DNA from 3 places in the Paraburkholderia sp. BGA-UO-ETr-F21 genome. Region 1 is predicted to be linked to each of the others. Evidence: predicted binding sites of a transcription regulator. Region 1 holds the regulator's gene; each other region holds the start of a gene.
What was found. Region 1 encodes LexA, which represses DNA repair genes until DNA is damaged. Its sites were predicted from a motif close to ACTGTATNNNNATACAGT; they were not measured.

Region 1 (5,912 bases):
AGTTCTTTGCCGCGATTTCCTGGCCTTGCTCGCTATACAGGAAGTTCAGATACGCTTCGGCGAGCTTGCGCGTGCCGTGTTTGTCCACCACCTTGTCCACCACCGCAACCGGCGGCTCGGCCAGAATGCTGACCGACGGCACCACGATCTCGAACTTCTCCGGTCCGAACTCCTTCAGCGACAGGAAGGCTTCGTTTTCCCATGCGATCAGCACGTCGCCGATACCGCGTTGCACGAAGCTGGTGGTCGCGCCGCGCGCGCCCGAATCCAGCACGCCGGCGTTCTTGTAGAGCTTGCCGACGAATTCCCTGGCCTTCTGATCGTTGCCGCCCGGCTGATGCTCGGCGTATGCCCATGCCGCGAGATAGTTCCAGCGCGCCCCGCCCGAGGTCTTCGGATTCGGCGTGACGATCGACACACCCGGCTTGATCAGGTCGTCCCAATCCTTGATGTGCTTCGGGTTGCCCTTGCGCACCAGAAACACGATCGTCGACGTGTACGGCGACGCGTTGTCCGGCAAGCGCTTCTGCCAGCCCTTGTCCAGCAAACCCTTGTTGGCCAGCGCGTCGATGTCGTAAGCGAGCGCGAGCGTCACGACGTCGGCCTGCAGGCCGTCGAGCACCGAACGCGCCTGCGCGCCGGAGCCGCCGTGCGACTGCTTGAAGGTGATCGTCTCGCCGGTCTTCGCCTTCCATTCCTTGCCGAACGCCTGGTTGACGTCCTGATACAACTCGCGCGTCGGGTCATAGGACACGTTCAGCAGTGTCGTGTCGGCAGCATGCGCCTGCGCCATCACGCCGAGCGCGCTCGCCGCGCCCAATGCGAGCGCCGCGATGAGTTTCTTCGTTCTGCCTGCCAGCCCCGTACCTTGGTGATTCATGTCAACTTTCTCCGCGTTGTGCGCCGAAACAGCGTGTGGTGTCTTTTTGCGTCGCGGTCACGTGCACATGAACGGCAACTGGAGGCCAGTCTATCGAAGGGCTTTCATCATTAAAAATAATGTTTCTTCATTTTTTAATACGCAAAAGTGGTAATGACAGCTGGATAAGGCGTTGCGGCAGGTAAACGGGTGTTGGAGCGTCGCTTGACGACGCTCCAACACCACCCTTCGGCACGAACTTAAAGTAAAGCTTGAATTGCGCGGAATACTGTATAAAAATACAGTCACCTGTTCATACATACAGTGGCGCCATGACCAAACTCACCGCACGACAGCAGCAGGTTTTCGATCTGATCCGCAGGGCTATCGAACGCACCGGCTTTCCGCCCACCCGCGCGGAAATCGCCGCCGAACTGGGCTTCAGCTCGGCCAACTCGGCAGAAGAACATCTGCGGGCGCTCGCCCGCAAGGGCGTGATCGAACTCGCGGCCGGCGCGTCGCGCGGCATCCGCCTGCTGGCCGGCCCGGAAGATTCGCCGCACCAGTTCACGTTGCCGCACGCCAGCATCATGCAATTGTCGCTACCGCTGATCGGGCGGGTGGCCGCGGGTAGCCCGATCCTCGCGCAGGAACATATCTCCCAGCACTACGCTTGCGACCCGGCGCTGTTTTCGAGCAAGCCCGATTACCTGCTGAAGGTACGCGGGTTGTCCATGCGCGACGCGGGCATCTTCGACGGCGACCTGCTCGCGGTGCAAAAGAGAACGGAAGCCAAAGACGGCCAGATCATCATTGCCCGGCTTGGCGACGACGTCACGGTCAAGCGCCTGAAGCGCCGGCCGAACGGGCTCGAGTTGATCGCCGAGAACCCCGATTACGAAAACATCTTCGTTGAAACCGGCAGTGCGGAATTCGCGCTGGAAGGTATCGCCGTGGGGCTGATCCGCCCCGGCGAGTTCTGAACGGCCAGGTTCCAGGCGGCTTGTTTCCCCAGCACTTCGATCCAAGCCCCTTCTTGCCCGTTCGACAAAGTAGAAAGCCGCGCCAACGCCGCATTAGCGCTGCATTAACGCTGCATCGCCTGGAGAGTCTCATGGAACGTCTTGCCCGCCTGCTGCCTTTTCGCCAGTTCGGTCGTCTGCGCCATCTTCGCAAGCTGGTGCCCTGCTCATTGATCGAGGCGTCCACGGGCAGCACGCCGTCGCTGTTCGATTCGCCGGACAGCGTGTCGAGCCTGCCATCGTCGTTGCCGGCATTTGCCCGCGTGTCGCTGAACTCGGGTCTGAATACGGCCGAACCGGCCCGTCGCGCACCAGTGCGGGTCTATCACGGCCCGTCGCGCCTCATCATGGTCGGCACGGTGGACGCTGTGTGCCGCATGATCGACCGCTGCATTGCCGACGAGGCAAACGTCCACGGGGCGGTATTCGAGTCTTGATGGAAGGTATGGCGGGCGGCGATATCGCATCGCATGGGATCGTTTTCGTGTGGCCGCGGTCCACGTTAGATCACACCTGATGGAGAGTCCCGTTCGATGGCAGTTTCGAAACGCATTAAAGGCGGCGCCACCCGGCCGCTGATCGTCACGCTGATCGTGATTGTGCTAATCGCGGCGCTCGGGTTTGCGTACGCGTCACCGTATCTCGCGCTGAACAATCTCAAACGCGCCGCCGATGCGCGCGACACGCAAACGGTCAATCAATACGTCGACTTTCCCGCGTTGCGCGAGAGCCTGAAGCAGCAGGTCGCCGGGCTGCTCACGCGGCGGCTCGACGCGCACAGCAACGGCCATCCGCTGGCCGCCATTGGCGCGATGATCGGCGTCGCGCTGATTGGCCCGCTCGTAGATGCCTATGCCACCCCAGACGGCGTGGCGGCTTTACTGAACGGCATGCCGCCGCGCGGCGATCCGGGCGAACGGCCGCCCGCACCGCCTGCTGCGAACACGCCGGCGGATGGCGCCGCGGCCTCACCCGCACCGGCGGCGCCTGCCGTTGGAACTGCGGGCAACGGCAACACCAACGCCGCGCCTGCGCAGCCGCCGCAAACCACCGCGGGCTATCGCGGCCTCAACGAGTTCGTCGTCACCTACCAGCACGGCGCCGGCGACGCGCGTTACTCGGCGATCTTCCAGCGCGAGGGTGTCTTCACATGGAAGCTGGCCGCGGTCAACCTGAACGAGTGATCGCCTGGGGTCGTCGGGCCGAGGCGACCGGCCCGTTGAGCACGCTCGCGGTAGCCGGGCCGGCATCCAGACGCTAGACCCAGGCGCGATACGCAGCCGCTATCAGGCCGCCGCCTGCTGCTGCTCCTGAGCGGAAGAACACGCCACCAGAATGCTGCACGAGACGCGGTCGAGCAGCGGCGTATTACCCGCGCCCATCCACCACCGTGACAAACCGGTACGACAGCGGTGGCCGACCACAACCAGGTCGACGTGCAATTCATTGGCAAGGTTGGCGATCTCGTCGATCGGATGGCCGAACGCGAAATGCCCTTGTGCGCTCACGCCTCGCTCGGTAAGCCAGTCCACGCCTTCCTGAAGGATGTCGCGGGCGGTCTTTTCGAAGCTGCCGCAAGCCACGTCGGTCAGCAGGCCCGCGCTTTGCGCAATGCTCGAACGCATATCGACGACCGACAACAAGTGCGTTTCCGCTTTCAGATCCAACGCCAGATCGGCGCCGCAACGCAATGCTTTGCGGCCTTCGCGCGAGCCGTCGTAGCACAGCAGGATTTTCTGGTAGCTCGCCATGATTTTTCTCCCTTCGCGCGGGACGCGCGATCTGAATGAATCATGGTGCGCCGCAATTCAGGTTGCAAGGGATGGAAAACGCTAACTGTGCGGTAACGGCACACAAGCCACGCTCTAAAGAGGTGCGCGCGCCAACAGGGTTGCTTGCGGCTCGTTGCCGCAGTGCGGGAAACCCGTGCGGGAGCGTCGGGCGCGCACCAACGCCGACCCGCCAATGCCCTAGAATAGGCGGCCCTCCCGGCCATTAGAATCATCCATGTCTGTTCCGGAGACTCGTTCGATCCATGCCTGAAGCCGCCATCGAATTTCACGAGGTCAAAAAAAGCTACGGCGAAAAGACCGTCGTCGACGGACTGTCGTTCCATGTCGACGCCGGGGAATGTTTCGGCCTGCTCGGCCCGAACGGCGCGGGCAAAACCACCACGTTGCGCATGCTGCTCGGCATCGCCTCGCCGGATGCGGGCACGATCCGCCTGTGCGGCGAGCCGATTCCCAGCCGCGCGCGCGTGGCGCGGGCGCGCGTCGGCGTGGTGCCGCAGTTCGACAATCTCGATCCCGACTTCACGGTGCGCGAGAACCTGCTGGTGTTCGGCCGCTACTTCGGTTTGAGCGCCGCGCAATGCCGTGCGATGGTGCCATCGCTGCTCGAATTCGCGCGCCTGGAGAGCAAGGCGGATGCGCGCGTGAGCGAACTGTCCGGCGGCATGAAGCGGCGCCTCACGCTGGCGCGCGCGCTCGTCAACGATCCCGACGTGCTCATCATGGACGAACCGACCACCGGCCTCGATCCTCAGGCACGGCATCTGATCTGGGAACGGCTGCGCTCATTGCTTGCGCGCGGCAAGACCATTCTGCTGACCACGCACTTCATGGAAGAAGCCGAACGTCTCTGCCACCGGCTGTGCGTGATCGAGGAAGGACGCAAGATCGCCGAAGGCGCGCCGAGCGAATTGATCGCCTCCGAGATCGGTTGCGATGTGATCGAGATCTTCGGACCGGATCCGGTCGCGTTGCGCGATGAACTGGCGCCGCTCGTCGAGCGCACCGAGATCAGCGGCGAAACGCTGTTCTGCTACGTCAACGACGCGCAACCGGTGCATGCGCGACTCAAGCAGCGCGCGGATCTGCGCTATCTGCACCGGCCGGCGAATCTGGAAGACGTGTTCCTGCGGCTCACCGGCCGCGAGATGCAGGACTGAAGAAGCATGTGAAGAAGCATGAATAGCGGCATCGCACGCAACGCGCTACAGCCATAACGACGAAGCACGTCCCCTCGGGGACACCGCACGAGACACGCAATGGACGCACGCACCTACGACTCCCCGGGCGAGACCCCGTCGAATCAGGAAACCTTCGCCGCTTTTCCCGCGAACGCAACCAACTGGATCGCCGTGTGGCGCCGCAATTATCTGGTGTGGAGAAAGCTCGCGCTCGCCTCGATGTTCGGCAATCTTGCCGATCCGATGATCTACCTGTTTGGCCTCGGTTTCGGGCTGGGGCTGATGGTCGGCCATGTCGAGGGCGTGTCGTATATCGCCTTTCTCGCGGCGGGCACCGTGGCGTCGAGCGTGATGATGTCGGCGAGTTTCGAGTCGATGTATTCGGGCTTCTCGCGCATGCATGTGCAGCGCACCTGGGAGGCGATCATGCACACGCCGCTGACGCTCGGCGACATCGTGCTCGGTGAAGTGATCTGGGCCGGCAGCAAGTCGATGCTGTCCGGCGCGGCGATCATGCTGGTGGCCGGCGCGTTGGGCTACGCAAATTTTCCGTCGATGCTGCTGGCGTTGCCGGTCGTCGTGCTGACCGGCCTCGCGTTCGCGAGCATCGCCATGGTCGTCACGGCGCTCGCGCCTTCGTACGACTTCTTCATGTTTTACCAGACGCTGGTGTTGACGCCGATGCTGTTGCTGTCCGGCGTGTTCTTTCCGGCATCGCAATTGCCCGCCGTTGCGCGCGGCGTCACCGAAGTGTTGCCGCTGGCGCATGCCGTCGACCTGATGCGGCCGGCCATGCTGGGACGTCCAATCGAACATGCGCTGTTGCATGTGGCCGTGCTGGCGGCGTATGCGGTAGGCGGGTTTGTCGTGGCGGCGATTCTGTTTCGCCGCAGGATGATGAAGTAGGCTTCGGCTCTCGATAACCATAGGCGCTGAGGCCGGGTCGCTCAGTGTCGATCCCAGCGTATCAGCGCCTGCCGCGACCCGGACCGGCTCAGTCCTCGTCGTCGGTCCATGGAATGTCCACGTCGGAAATGAACGCCACCGTGGCGAACGGCCC
Region 2 (5,912 bases), on a different contig from region 1:
CGGGGTCGACCTCGGTAATGCCGAGGCAGTAACACACTGCCGAATTGGCGGCCGAGCCGCGACCTTGACACAGGATGTGCTGACTGCGCGCAAAGCGGACTATGTCGTAGACAGTCAGAAAGTACGGTTCGTATTCGAGGTCGGCTATGAGTTCAAGCTCGTGCTCAATCTGCCCCTGTACGTCGTGCGGGATGCCGGATGGAAAGCGCCACTGCGCGCCGACGTATGTTTCCTGCCGAAGATAGGCTTTCGGGGTGATGCCCGCGGGCACCAGTTCGTCCGGATATTCATACCGCAGCTCGTCAAGCGAGAACGTGCAACGGTTCGCGATGTCGACGGTCGCAGCAAGTGCTTCGACCGGGTAAAGGTTCGCGAGGCGGAGTCGCGAACGCAGATGCTGCTCGGCGTTTGGCGCGAGGTCGTAACCGCATTCGTGCACTGGCCTGCCGACCCGGATGGCGGTCATCGTGTCCTGCAATGGCTTGCGCGAGCGCACATGCATGACGACATGCCCCAGCGCCGCCACGGGTACATCCAGGTTGCGCGCGATGAGTTCGACCGAGCCACGGTGAATGTCATCCATGGCGCGCTGGTGAAGCACCAACCCTACCCAGGCGCGGCCAGTAAAGGTATCGTCCAGCCACTCGACCTGTGCACCAAGGACATCCTCGTTGGCCGGGAAATCCGGCACAAGGATGGCGAGACAGTCCGGCATCCCGCGAAGGTGTCGATACTCTTTCTCTGGACGCGAGAGGTCCTGTGGCGTCAGGCGATATTCGCCTTTGGTTGCCCGGGTACGTGCAAGCGTAATCAGTTCGGACAGGTTGCCGTACCCCTCGCGGTTCCTGGCGAGCAGGATGAGTCCAAACGCGGGCGAACCGTCAGCATTGACGAGGCGGAAGAACGAGCCGACGATAAACGGCAGCTTCGCTTCTTTCGCGGCGACGTGCGCACGCACAACACCCGCCAGCGAACATTCGTCGGTCACAGCAAGCGCCGAATAACCAAGCTGTGCCGCGCGCTCAGACAGCTCCTCGGCATGCGAAGCGCCATGCAGGAAGCTGAAATTCGAGAGACAGAAAAGCTCGGCATAAGCCGGCAGCACGTTGAACGTTGTGTCCATGGCGCGTCATCCAAACAGGCCATGAAGGAACCACCGCTGCTCTTCCTCCGCGTCGCGGCTGCTGACTCGCTCGCGATATATCCAGTAGCAGCTCTGGTCTTCCCCCTGCGCCACGAAATAGTCACGCGTCACCAGCTCACCATCAAACCAGCCAGCTTCGATACGTTCACCGGGCGACACCATCCGCAGCGGAGACCCATAGAAGGGACGATGCTGACGCATAAGCAGCCGCACCGGACTGTCCAGCATCCAGGTGGGTCTTGGCAGACCGAGCGGAAGTGATTCCTGCTTTGACTTGAGCGTCACCGGCACCCAGCGGTTGGCGACCTCCGGGCGATGGTCGGCAGTCGGTGCGGGGCGAAGAACGTTATCCTCTCCGAGTCGCGCAACTAGCAGCTCAAGAAGACGTGCGTGGTCTTCCTTTGAACCTCCCGGTTCCGGGAATAGCGTGTCAGATGCCGGTGCTGCGGACTCGACTTTGGAAGCATCGAGTCGCAGCGCGATGACCGGCGCAACCAGCTCAATCCGGTGCAGCCGCTCCTTCAGTAGCCTGGCGAGATGCTCCTCCTTCCATGTCGGCTCGCCCAATGCGATGTCGATGGCCGTCGGCTCCATAGCGTCGCGACCACGTTCATGTTCGAGCAGCAGCCTTATAGCCGTGACCGCCAGCTGCTTGGCGCAAAGCCAGCCGCACAGTTGCACGATGAGTCGATGGGCACCGAAGACTGCGCCGTCCGCATCCTCAAGCCGGTCCGGCATTTCGATACGTGCGGAGAAAGTCGGCGGCAGTTCTAGCCAATCAAAGAGTTCGGGCGCGGTGCCAAATGCGCGGTCGAGCGTATCGAGCAGATGTTCACCACATCGACGCTGCAGGCCGGCGCGTGGCAAACGCCTGATGTCAGCAATGGTCTCGCAGCCAAGTCCGGAAAACCATTCTCCGAACGGCCGAACTTCAGGAACGGCCATCATTGGCAGAGCGGCGAGCCGTTGCTCGAGCGATGCGAGCTTGAGCACGCGGCGGTTCCCAAACTTTGCGAGTAGCCATCCTCCCTGACCGGTGGGTGCAGCACTGATGCGTGCAGTAAGCCCAAGCGTCCCGAGAACAGCCTTCGCTTCCCGACACAATGCGAGCAACCCGCCAAAGAGACGCAGACTCGCACCCACCTCCACCACGACGGTCGCTTCGTCAAGCAAGGCGACTTCAGGCGAGAAGCGCATCAGGGCAACACCCACCTCGCGCTGTGCCGCCGCTTCCCTGGCGGCATCGCGTTCATGCATCTCCGTTTCCGGCGACAGTGTCAGCACTCCGCCGCGCTTCATCCCGAGGCGCACGCCAGCTGCACGAGCTGTGCTGTCTGTAATGACCACTTTGTCTCTCTCCAGTACAGCACTTCCGTGCGCCGGCTCAGATGACCACTTCGGTCGGAACACCTCGAGCGGCAACTTCGGCAAGTGGACGGCGAGAAAGACGCGCATGTCGGGAAAGCAATACAGGAGTGGACTGAAGGGGAATTGACAGAGGCTCTGCGCGCGCGGGCCCTCGTCGTTTGACAATGTCAACGGTTAGACCGTCGACTGATGGTCTCAAAGCAAGCCGCAACAGGGCGGGTGACGAATCCTGCGCCGCTGCCAGAGGCCGGACCATCACGAAGAGTGTTTCGGATGACTGTGCCGCCAGATGCAGGCGCCGCAGCGATGAGGCCTGCGCGTATTGCGCCCAAAAGATGAGCGCACCGCAACTGCCTGCCCGCAGAATCTGCTCCGCCGACCAGAGCGCATCGGCGGTCTTCTGCGCTTTCACCCGCAACACCTGGTCAATAGGAAGTCCGATGTAGCTGAGTCCAAGTCCGTCCGGGGTGTGCGGCGGCTGCACAAACGCCACAGGGCGGTTGCCCGAACCACTGAGTGCCGGGCGCAACAGTCGCAATTCACCGACCCCGGCCTGCTGCACCATCAGGTCGATGAGCGCACCGACTGGCCAGCCCCCGCCCGGGAGCTCGGCCGACAGCGCGGGATAGCCGGTCTCAACGACCCGCCCACGGCCACGCGCGAGCTGGGACGCACGCCACAAGGACGGGTGTATCTCTTCGGCCGTGACGGTAGCGGTGGACATATGGCAACAAAAAACCTGTATATTTATACAGTATCGTACACGCAAATTCGTAGGCGTGAACTGTCACTTTTATTTGAGGAACGACGGCCGTGCGTCATCCATCGCTCGGCCTCATTTCCTGCTTCCATTGCTCAGAGGAGGTTCCACCATGAGAGCAGATGAATGGGTTCGGGAGGCCGAACGCGAATCGAAACTTGTGGATGCCTTGTACAAGGCACGTAGTCTGATTTCGATGCACAACGGCATGACCGTGCGATGCGACGGCGAGGAATGGCCGCTCGATTTCGGCCAGGAGCTGAAGATGATTGACGCCACATTGAAGATGGCCGGAGTCGAGACTCAACGCCTCAAGCAGTAGCTGCTTGCCGAATCGCGAGAACTCGGGCAATCACTGGAAAGAATCGGTTCAGAGGTCCTTCGAGGTCAGCAGATGCAAACTGAGAAATACCGTGGATACACGCTGTGGGGTCATGCCATCTTGCAGCAGGAAGGCATCCCACAGCCGGCGAAATTCGCAGGAAGCGGCACGGTCACGCGCGACACCAAGGTCGTCGAGGTATCCGGGGTACTCGACGCTTTTGATAGTGACGAAGAAGCAGAGTTGGTAGGCCTTTCGTGGTGTCGGGCGTGGGTAGATAGTCACGGCTAGCGCGGAGGTCGCGGCAACCGCGCTTCGGTTTGCGTAGAACTCGCCTTGCACAATTAGGGTCATCAATCTATAACGGACTCGGGTACCGCCGTCCGTTTCGCATTTTTCGCGTGGTGCTCGTCCCGTGAATCGGAGGTGCCCATGTACTGTGCTCGGAAAACGGTTGCCACGCTCGTCGCCGTGTCGGCATCGTCGTTCATATCAGCAACTCATGCCGAGTCCAGTCTCAGCTACTTAGGAGACGCGACAAATGCCATCTACTCCTTGACCGGCAATTCCAGCCCAGAGGAAGTTGCGAAAGCTTATTCGCAAGGATGCACCGCACTAAAACGCTTGAGCGACGACCAATCTTTCAAAAAGGCGCTCCACAAGAAAGCCGGAAAATCCGGAGGCACTGCACAGCGCGAAGCTCTCCAAGCAGCGCGTACTTTCGCCGGAAGTTTTGTCGACTCGGAGTCAGGCGCGTTGAAACAAATTGGCGTGAGCGACGATGCTGCCAAACAGGTCCTCCATAGAGCATACGACTTCCGGAAGGACATAACTGACAAGCCAGACCCCAATCTCATTGAACGAGACATCACCGATACACGGGATGTTGTTTGCAAGGCGAGCGCGCAGGCGTCGGCCTCTTTGCAGGATGCGAAGAACCGAAATCGATGGGAACTGATTGCCTTGGGATTCGGTGGCGTAGCGCTTATAGCGGCTGATGCCGGGTCCGAGATTCCATCGGGCGGCTTAGCCACCGCTTCATTCGGACTTGGCGTGGGAATGGTTGGAACGTTTCTAAGCAAAACCACGAAGGAGTGGTGAGACCGACGCAACGTTGAGCGTCAATAAGTGCCGGTGCAGACATTGCACGAGAATCGAGCAACTGAGCTGAAGCACAAGCAAAAAACGGAACCGGTGTTATACAACGGATACGAAGTGTGGGGCATGCTATCCCGCAGAATGGAGGCTACGCCGCTAGCGGCACCATAACGTCTGGCCGGAAATTCATTGAAGGTTCAGGCGTGCTTGCGACATGCGGACCCGAGGGAGAGGCGCGCGCCATCGGTATAGCGTGGGCTCGCGCATGGGTTGACACTCACGGGTAGGTCAGACCCGTGAGCTAAAAAGACTTCCATCCACTTATGGCTTTGTGTCTTAAAGGACTCTTCATGTCGATGAAGAAGTAAAAAGACATCTAGCGAATGATGTTTTAACTTTTACCGGGGGCTCATTTTAGGTCCCCGGCACTGCTCCAGCGCCGCACTATCGCGCTCCTCAATAGTGCGGCCGGGCGCCGGTCAGCATGTCCCAGTATTCCTGACGCGGCAACCCGACCGCCTGAGGAAGCCTCATTTCGGGCCATCCTTCGTAGAGAGTGCGCATTCAGTTGTCAGCCGGCCTCGGTAGCCTGCTGTAATACACGATGGAACCTCCCCAAAGCTCGCACGAGATTAAGCTGCCGGGGATGGGGGACCATTCTGAGTATTTGTACGTCGCCGAGGTGCCTCGCGGGCGCAGTGCTTTTTAGAATGGCAAGCATCGCGGGCGTAACCCAAGTCGCGCGGGCACCGGGATTTACCTAGAGAGCGGTGGGCGCTGTTCGCGGCCGCTTAACTAGGCGGGAAGTCAAACGCTCCTCGCTTCCGTAAGGATAAGCGTCAAAGTGCCTTCTTGAAGCAGACAGCGCTCGCCGGGCACAACTGTGAAAATTGCGTACTCCCCTGCAACTCTGCAGGCGCGGTGCCTCGGTCGACACGTGCATAGCCGACCCTCGGAAAGAAGTCTGCAGCAGTCGTGGTGAGCAACCAAAGCTCGCCAACGCCTGAAGCTCGCGCGAGGTCTTCGGCGTGAGCCACCAAGTCGCCACCCAAACGACAATTGCGAGCAAGCTTCGCTACCGCCAGCGACCGCAGCAACGCATCGGTTCCAAACCGCTCCAGGCCAACGCTGCCGACAACTGAACCAGCGGCATTTTCTGCGACAGCAAAACTGCGCAACAGGTCGGGAGTTACATCGGAAGCCGGCAACCCGTTTTCCGC
Region 3 (5,912 bases), on a different contig from region 1:
GCCCTTGCGGTGGATGTGACCCGGCATGATGCCGATCTTCAGTTCGTCCGGCGTGATCGTACCCGGGCAGTTCGGACCGAGCAGCAGCGTCTTGCGGTTTTCAGCGCGCATACGAGCCTTCAGCTCGATCATGTCACGGACAGGAATGCCTTCCGTGATACAGATCGCCAGATCCAGATCGGCTTCGACCGCTTCCCAGATCGCAGCAGCAGCGCCTGCCGGCGGAACGTAAATCACCGACACGGTTGCGCCCGTTTCAGCCTTGGCTTCAGCGACGCTAGCGTAGATAGGAATACCTTCGAAGTCTTCGCCTGCGCGCTTCGGGTTCACGCCTGCAACGTACGCTTCGCGGCCGTTTGCATATTCACGGCAAGCACGCGTGTGGAACTGGCCGGTCTTGCCGGTGATGCCCTGCGTGATGACCTTGGTGTCTTTGTTAATCAGAATCGACATGTATTGACCTCTGTTCGTTTGGCGTCGCGCCATTGCGCCGCGCGGCAAGGCATTCTTCGCCCGCGCCGCTCATGCGCCATTCACGCGCCGCCATTCGTAATCCTGGTAAACGCGCTCGGGACGAGGCTTACGCCTTGCCCGCAGCGGCCGCGACGACCTTCTGAGCCGCTTCTTCCATGCTGTCTGCCGCAATGATCGGCAGGCCGGATTCAGCGAGCATCTTCTTGCCGAGGTCTTCGTTCGTGCCCTTCATGCGGACCACGAGCGGCACCTTCAGCGAGACGGCCTTCGACGCCGCGATCACGCCTTCCGCGATCACGTCGCAGCGCATGATGCCGCCGAAAATGTTGACCAGAATCGCGGTCAGGTTCGGGTTCTTCAGCATGATCTTGAACGCTTCCGTGACCTTCTCGGTCGTGGCGCCACCGCCCACGTCCAGGAAGTTCGCCGGTTCGCCGCCGAACAGCTTGATGGTGTCCATCGTTGCCATTGCGAGGCCGGCGCCGTTCACGAGGCAGCCAATGTTGCCGTCGAGCGAGATGTACGCGAGGTCGAACTTCGAGGCTTCGACTTCAGCCGGATCTTCTTCGTCCAGATCGCGATACGCGACGATTTCCGGGTGACGGAACAGTGCGTTCGAATCGAAGTTGAACTTGGCGTCCAACGCGATGACCTTGCCGTCGCCGGTCAGGATCAGCGGGTTGATTTCCGCGAGCGATGCGTCGGTTTCCCAGAATGCCTTGTACAGGCCTTGCAGGATCGCGCGCGCTTGCGGCAACGAAGCGGCGGGCACACCGATCTTCGTGGCCAGTTCGTCGGCTTCAGCGTCTTTCAGACCGGTTGCCGGGTCGACAGCGATCTTGTGGATCAGCTCAGGCGTCTTTTCCGCGACTTCTTCGACGTCCATGCCGCCTTCGCTCGATGCCATCACGACGATCTTCTGCGACACGCGATCGATCACGAGGCCGACATACAGTTCCTTCTTGATGTCAGCGCCTTCTTCGATCAGCAGACGATTCACCTTCTGGCCTTCCGGGCCGGTCTGGTGCGTGACGAGCTGCATGCCGAGGATCTGTTCCGAGTACTCGCGAACCTGATCCAGCGACTTGGCGACCTTCACGCCGCCGCCCTTGCCACGGCCACCCGCATGGATCTGAGCCTTCACGACCCATACCGGGCCGCCGAGCTCTTCCGCGGCCTTGACCGCATCATCCACCGAGAAGACCGGCTTGCCGCGCGGTACCGCGACGCCGAATTTCCGCAGGATTTCCTTACCCTGGTACTCGTGAATCTTCATGCGTGATTCCCTTCAGTCTGAGAGTTGGATTGAACTTCGTTTCCGCTGCCGTCGTTCATGCCGGACGCGTTGCCGCCCTCGCCTGCCTGGCGGACTGCCCCGTCGCCTGACGATGCCGCGCGATCCGCTGTATACGGAGCGCGGCCATACCAGCGCGGATAAAACTGCTGCACCGCCTCGCCGTCGAAACGCAGCGCGTGGCAGCGTCCCAGCTGGAATGGCGGTTTGTCGTTGGAATGCTCGCCTGTGCTGTTAGACGATTCGCCCCCTGAACCCGCGTTCGCGCCCGGCGTGCTGTCACCGGTGTTCCACACGTCGCCGGCGAATGCCTGAATCGCGGCGGTCGGCAGGATCGCGCACAACTCGGTGAGATGCGTGCAACCCACCGTGCCGCCGAGCAAACGGGCAGATTCACGACGGAAGTTTTGGCGGAGATTGAGCCCGATGAGGGCACGGTAGGCGGGATTGCTGGCTTGGCACAACCCTGGATAGGGCACCCAGTCGGACGACGCCTCGGCGTCGACGACATTGAGCTTGCGATCGATGGTGATGCGAAGCCAGAGTTCATGGATCGGCTGACCATTGGGCCGGACGCCCGACGCAAGCACCACATCACGCGGTTTTTCGTCGGTCAAGCACGCTTCCACATCCCACAGGCCATCGGCTCGCTCGTAGGCTTCCGCTCTGATTGCGCGACGATGGCGCAACTGACGGGACACTGGCGGGGAGAGCGGCATGCGGGAAGGAAAGGCCGGATTGGAAAACCCATGAATTTTAGCATACTGGGTATTTGAGACAGGTCGGAATGCGCGGCGGCGCGCCACAGGCGGCTGAGCGCGGAAGACGCCGTCCCACCGGGCCTGTACGCGGGGCACAGACCGATGCGGCTAGTCGCCGGCCCACTCCTCGTCGATCCCCTTGAGGATTTTGCCGATCGTGGCGCCCGAAAACCCACGCGAGGCCAGAAAGCGCGCCTGTTTTGCCCGCTCGGCTGGCGTTTCGGGAAGCCGGCCGAATTTCTTGCGCCAGACGGCTTGGGCACGCGCGAGTTCGGTTTCGCGCAATTGCGCACTCGCCTCTTCGACGAGCATCTGGTCGACCGCATGTTGCTTCAGTTCGCCGACGATACGGCTCGCACCCAGCCGCGACGAGCGGCGATGGATCAGGCTTTCGGCGAAGCGCGAATCGGACAGCCAGTTTTCGGCTTCGAGCGAATCGAGCAAAGTATCGAGCGAATCGGTTTCCTCGACGAACGGCTTCAGCTTGCGCGCGAGTTCGGTGCGGCTGTATTCGCGGCGGGACAAATAGCCGAGCGCGCGCCCTTTCAGCGACCGTGCCGGACGTTGGGATTTTTTGGCTTCGTCTTGCCCGGGTTTCGCCTCACCTGGAACGCGACGCGAGCGGGTGTAGGTGGTCTCGGAGGGATCCGAGCCGGATGGCGGGGAGGATTCAAACTGAGCGCGCTGTGGGCTACGGCCCGCAGCGCGATCGTGTGCGTCGAACGATTCGAATGGATCGAACGACTCGTTGTCTTCATCACGCGGGCCGTCCGCGTGGCGTCCGGTATCGGACAACGGCCGGCCCTTGCGTATCACGTGATGGTTACTCTTCTTCGTCTGCGACTTCTGCGCCTGCGCCGGTCACCGCTTCAGCCATGGCATTCACGCCCAGCGACTCACGGATACGGTTTTCGATCTCGCGAGCGATATCCGGATTTTCGCGCAGGAATTCACGCGCGTTGTCCTTGCCCTGACCAATACGTTCGCCGCTGTAGCTGTACCACGCGCCGGCCTTGTCGACGATCTTGGCCTGCACGCCCAGGTCGATGATTTCGCCCTGACGCGAGATGCCTTCGCCGTACAGAATGTCGAAAATTGCTTCCCTGAACGGTGGCGACACCTTGTTCTTGACAACCTTCACGCGCGTTTCGTTGCCGATCACTTCGTCGTTCTTCTTGATCGAACCGATACGGCGAATGTCCAGACGCACCGACGCGTAGAACTTCAGCGCGTTACCGCCCGTGGTGGTTTCCGGATTGCCGAACATCACGCCGATCTTCATGCGGATCTGGTTGATGAAGATGACGAGGCAGTTCGTGCGCTTGATCGTGCCGGTGAGCTTGCGCAGCGCCTGCGACATGAGACGCGCTTGCAGACCCGGCAGCGAGTCGCCCATTTCACCTTCGATTTCAGCCTTCGGCACGAGTGCCGCGACCGAGTCGATCACGATCATGTCGATCGAGCCCGAACGCACCAGTGCGTCCGCAATTTCGAGCGCCTGTTCACCTGTGTCCGGCTGCGACACCAGCAGGTCGTTCACGTTCACGCCGAGTTTGCCCGCGTACTGGATGTCCAGCGCGTGTTCCGCGTCGATAAAGGCCGCCGTGCCGCCGATCTTCTGCATTTCGGCAATGACTTGCAGCGTCAGCGTGGTTTTACCGGACGATTCCGGGCCATAAATTTCGACCACACGGCCACGCGGCAAACCGCCGACGCCCAACGCGATGTCGAGGCCGAGCGATCCGGTTGAAACCACCTGGATGTCTTCGACTACCTCACCTGCGCCGAGCCGCATGACCGACCCTTTGCCGAACTGCTTTTCGATCTGCGCGAGTGCGGCAGCGAGTGCCTTGCTCTTTTCAGCAGTCAGTCCAGCCGAGCCTTTCTTGCTTTCTTCCATGAATCGTCCTTTGCTATGATGAACGGCGTCTGAGGCAGATGTGCAGGTCACTTTTGAAGGACAGCACACGAAACTCAGACACTGTATAAAAAAACAGTAGTTTTGGCAAGCGCGATTCTCATGCGAACACGCATTTTTACCGTCGCGCCAACCCACTACCCACAATAATTTTCGGAGACCGCTGTGCGCCGGGGGACATCCCACGGTGCCGGCAAGGCCAGGCTGGCGCACCATGCGAATTCTGATTGCCGAAGACGACAGCATACTCGCGGACGGTCTGGTTCGATCACTCCGCCAATCGGCCTATGCCGTCGACCACGTGAAGACCGGCGTCGAGGCCGACACCGCGCTGTCCATGCAAACTTTCGACCTGCTGATCCTCGATCTGGGCCTGCCGCGCATGTCCGGGCTGGAGGTGTTGCGCCGCCTGCGCGCGCGCAACTCCAATATGCCGGTGCTGATTCTGACCGCCGCGGACAGCGTCGACGAACGCGTCAAGGGTCTCGACCTCGGCGCCGACGATTACATGGCGAAGCCCTTCGCGCTGAACGAACTCGAGGCACGCGTGCGCGCCTTGACGCGGCGTGGCGCGGGCGGCGGCCCGACGGTCGTGCGGCACGGATCGCTGTCGTTCGATCAGGTCGGCCGGATCGCCTACATCAACGAGCAGGTGATCGACCTGTCCGCGCGCGAGCTGGGATTGCTCGAAGTGCTGCTGCAACGGATCGGCCGGCTGGTCTCGAAGGAACAGCTCGTCGATCACCTGTGCGAATGGGGCGAGGAAGTCAGCAACAACGCCATCGAGGTCTACGTACACCGCCTGCGCAAGAAAATCGAGCCGAGCGGCGTGCGCATCATCACCGTACGCGGGCTGGGCTACTGCCTCGAGAAAGCGGCTGCGCCGGCTAACGCGAGCACCAACGCCATGAGCACGTCCCCGCCCGCCGAGCCTGAACCGCCCGCCTCGCCGTCGTCCGGCTCGATGCCGGCGAGCCACCACTACAAATAGAAGACGCCCATGTCCGCACGCGCAGACCGCGCTACGGCGCACGCGGCGGACCTCGACGAGGCGCGCGACGAGCGCTACGCCAACCCGTTCGCCCCGCCCGACGAAACCGAAGCCGCCGCCGAAGCACGCCCGCGCTCGCTGTTCGGCGAGATTCTAGACTGGATGCTGGCGCCGCTTCTGCTGCTTTGGCCGATGAGCCTCGCCGTCACGTATCTGGTCGCCAAGTCGATCGCGAACGGCCCGTTCGACCGCGCGCTCGAAACCGACGCTTACGTGCTCGCCCGCCAGATCCATCCGGTCAACGGCGTGGCCGAGCTATCGCTGCCCGATTCCACTCGCGATTTTCTGCGCACCGACAATGTGGACAGCGTGTTCTACCAGGTGCTCGGCACGCGCGGCGAACTCGTGGGCGGCGAGCGCGATATGCCGCTGCCGCACGAGGAAGACCGGCCGCAGCCGGGTCTCGTCGAATTC

Region 2: the regulator LexA is predicted to act here: its motif matches at 3,251-3,268, upstream of imuA (translesion DNA synthesis-associated protein ImuA).
Region 3: the regulator LexA is predicted to act here: its motif matches at 4,510-4,527, upstream of recA (recombinase RecA).

The regions. Positions count from the first base shown of each region.
Region 1 covers NZ_JCAQOY010000029.1:349,817-355,728, reverse strand. Annotated here, with positions in the region: gene AC57B1_RS18045 (sulfate ABC transporter substrate-binding protein) at 1-880, opposite strand, end outside; gene lexA (transcriptional repressor LexA) at 1,192-1,842, shown strand; gene AC57B1_RS18035 (hypothetical protein) at 1,974-2,318, shown strand; gene AC57B1_RS18030 (DUF2939 domain-containing protein) at 2,415-3,065, shown strand; gene AC57B1_RS18025 (universal stress protein) at 3,168-3,632, opposite strand; gene nodI (nodulation factor ABC transporter ATP-binding protein NodI) at 3,917-4,831, shown strand; gene AC57B1_RS18015 (ABC transporter permease) at 4,931-5,758, shown strand; gene AC57B1_RS18010 (hypothetical protein) at 5,847-5,912, opposite strand, start outside.
Region 2 covers NZ_JCAQOY010000024.1:4,616-10,527, reverse strand. Annotated here, with positions in the region: gene AC57B1_RS15100 (error-prone DNA polymerase) at 1-1,123, opposite strand, end outside; gene AC57B1_RS15095 (Y-family DNA polymerase) at 1,130-2,599, opposite strand; gene imuA (translesion DNA synthesis-associated protein ImuA) at 2,529-3,236, opposite strand; gene AC57B1_RS15085 (hypothetical protein) at 3,385-3,594, shown strand; gene AC57B1_RS15080 (hypothetical protein) at 3,667-3,885, shown strand; gene AC57B1_RS15075 (hypothetical protein) at 4,027-4,695, shown strand; gene arsN2 (arsenic resistance N-acetyltransferase ArsN2) at 5,532-5,912, opposite strand, start outside.
Region 3 covers NZ_JCAQOY010000040.1:199,897-205,808, reverse strand. Annotated here, with positions in the region: gene sucD (succinate--CoA ligase subunit alpha) at 1-453, opposite strand, end outside; gene sucC (ADP-forming succinate--CoA ligase subunit beta) at 581-1,750, opposite strand; gene AC57B1_RS33295 (DUF2889 domain-containing protein) at 1,747-2,487, opposite strand; gene recX (recombination regulator RecX) at 2,638-3,345, opposite strand; gene recA (recombinase RecA) at 3,353-4,429, opposite strand; gene AC57B1_RS33280 (response regulator) at 4,662-5,438, shown strand; gene AC57B1_RS33275 (sensor histidine kinase) at 5,448-5,912, shown strand, end outside.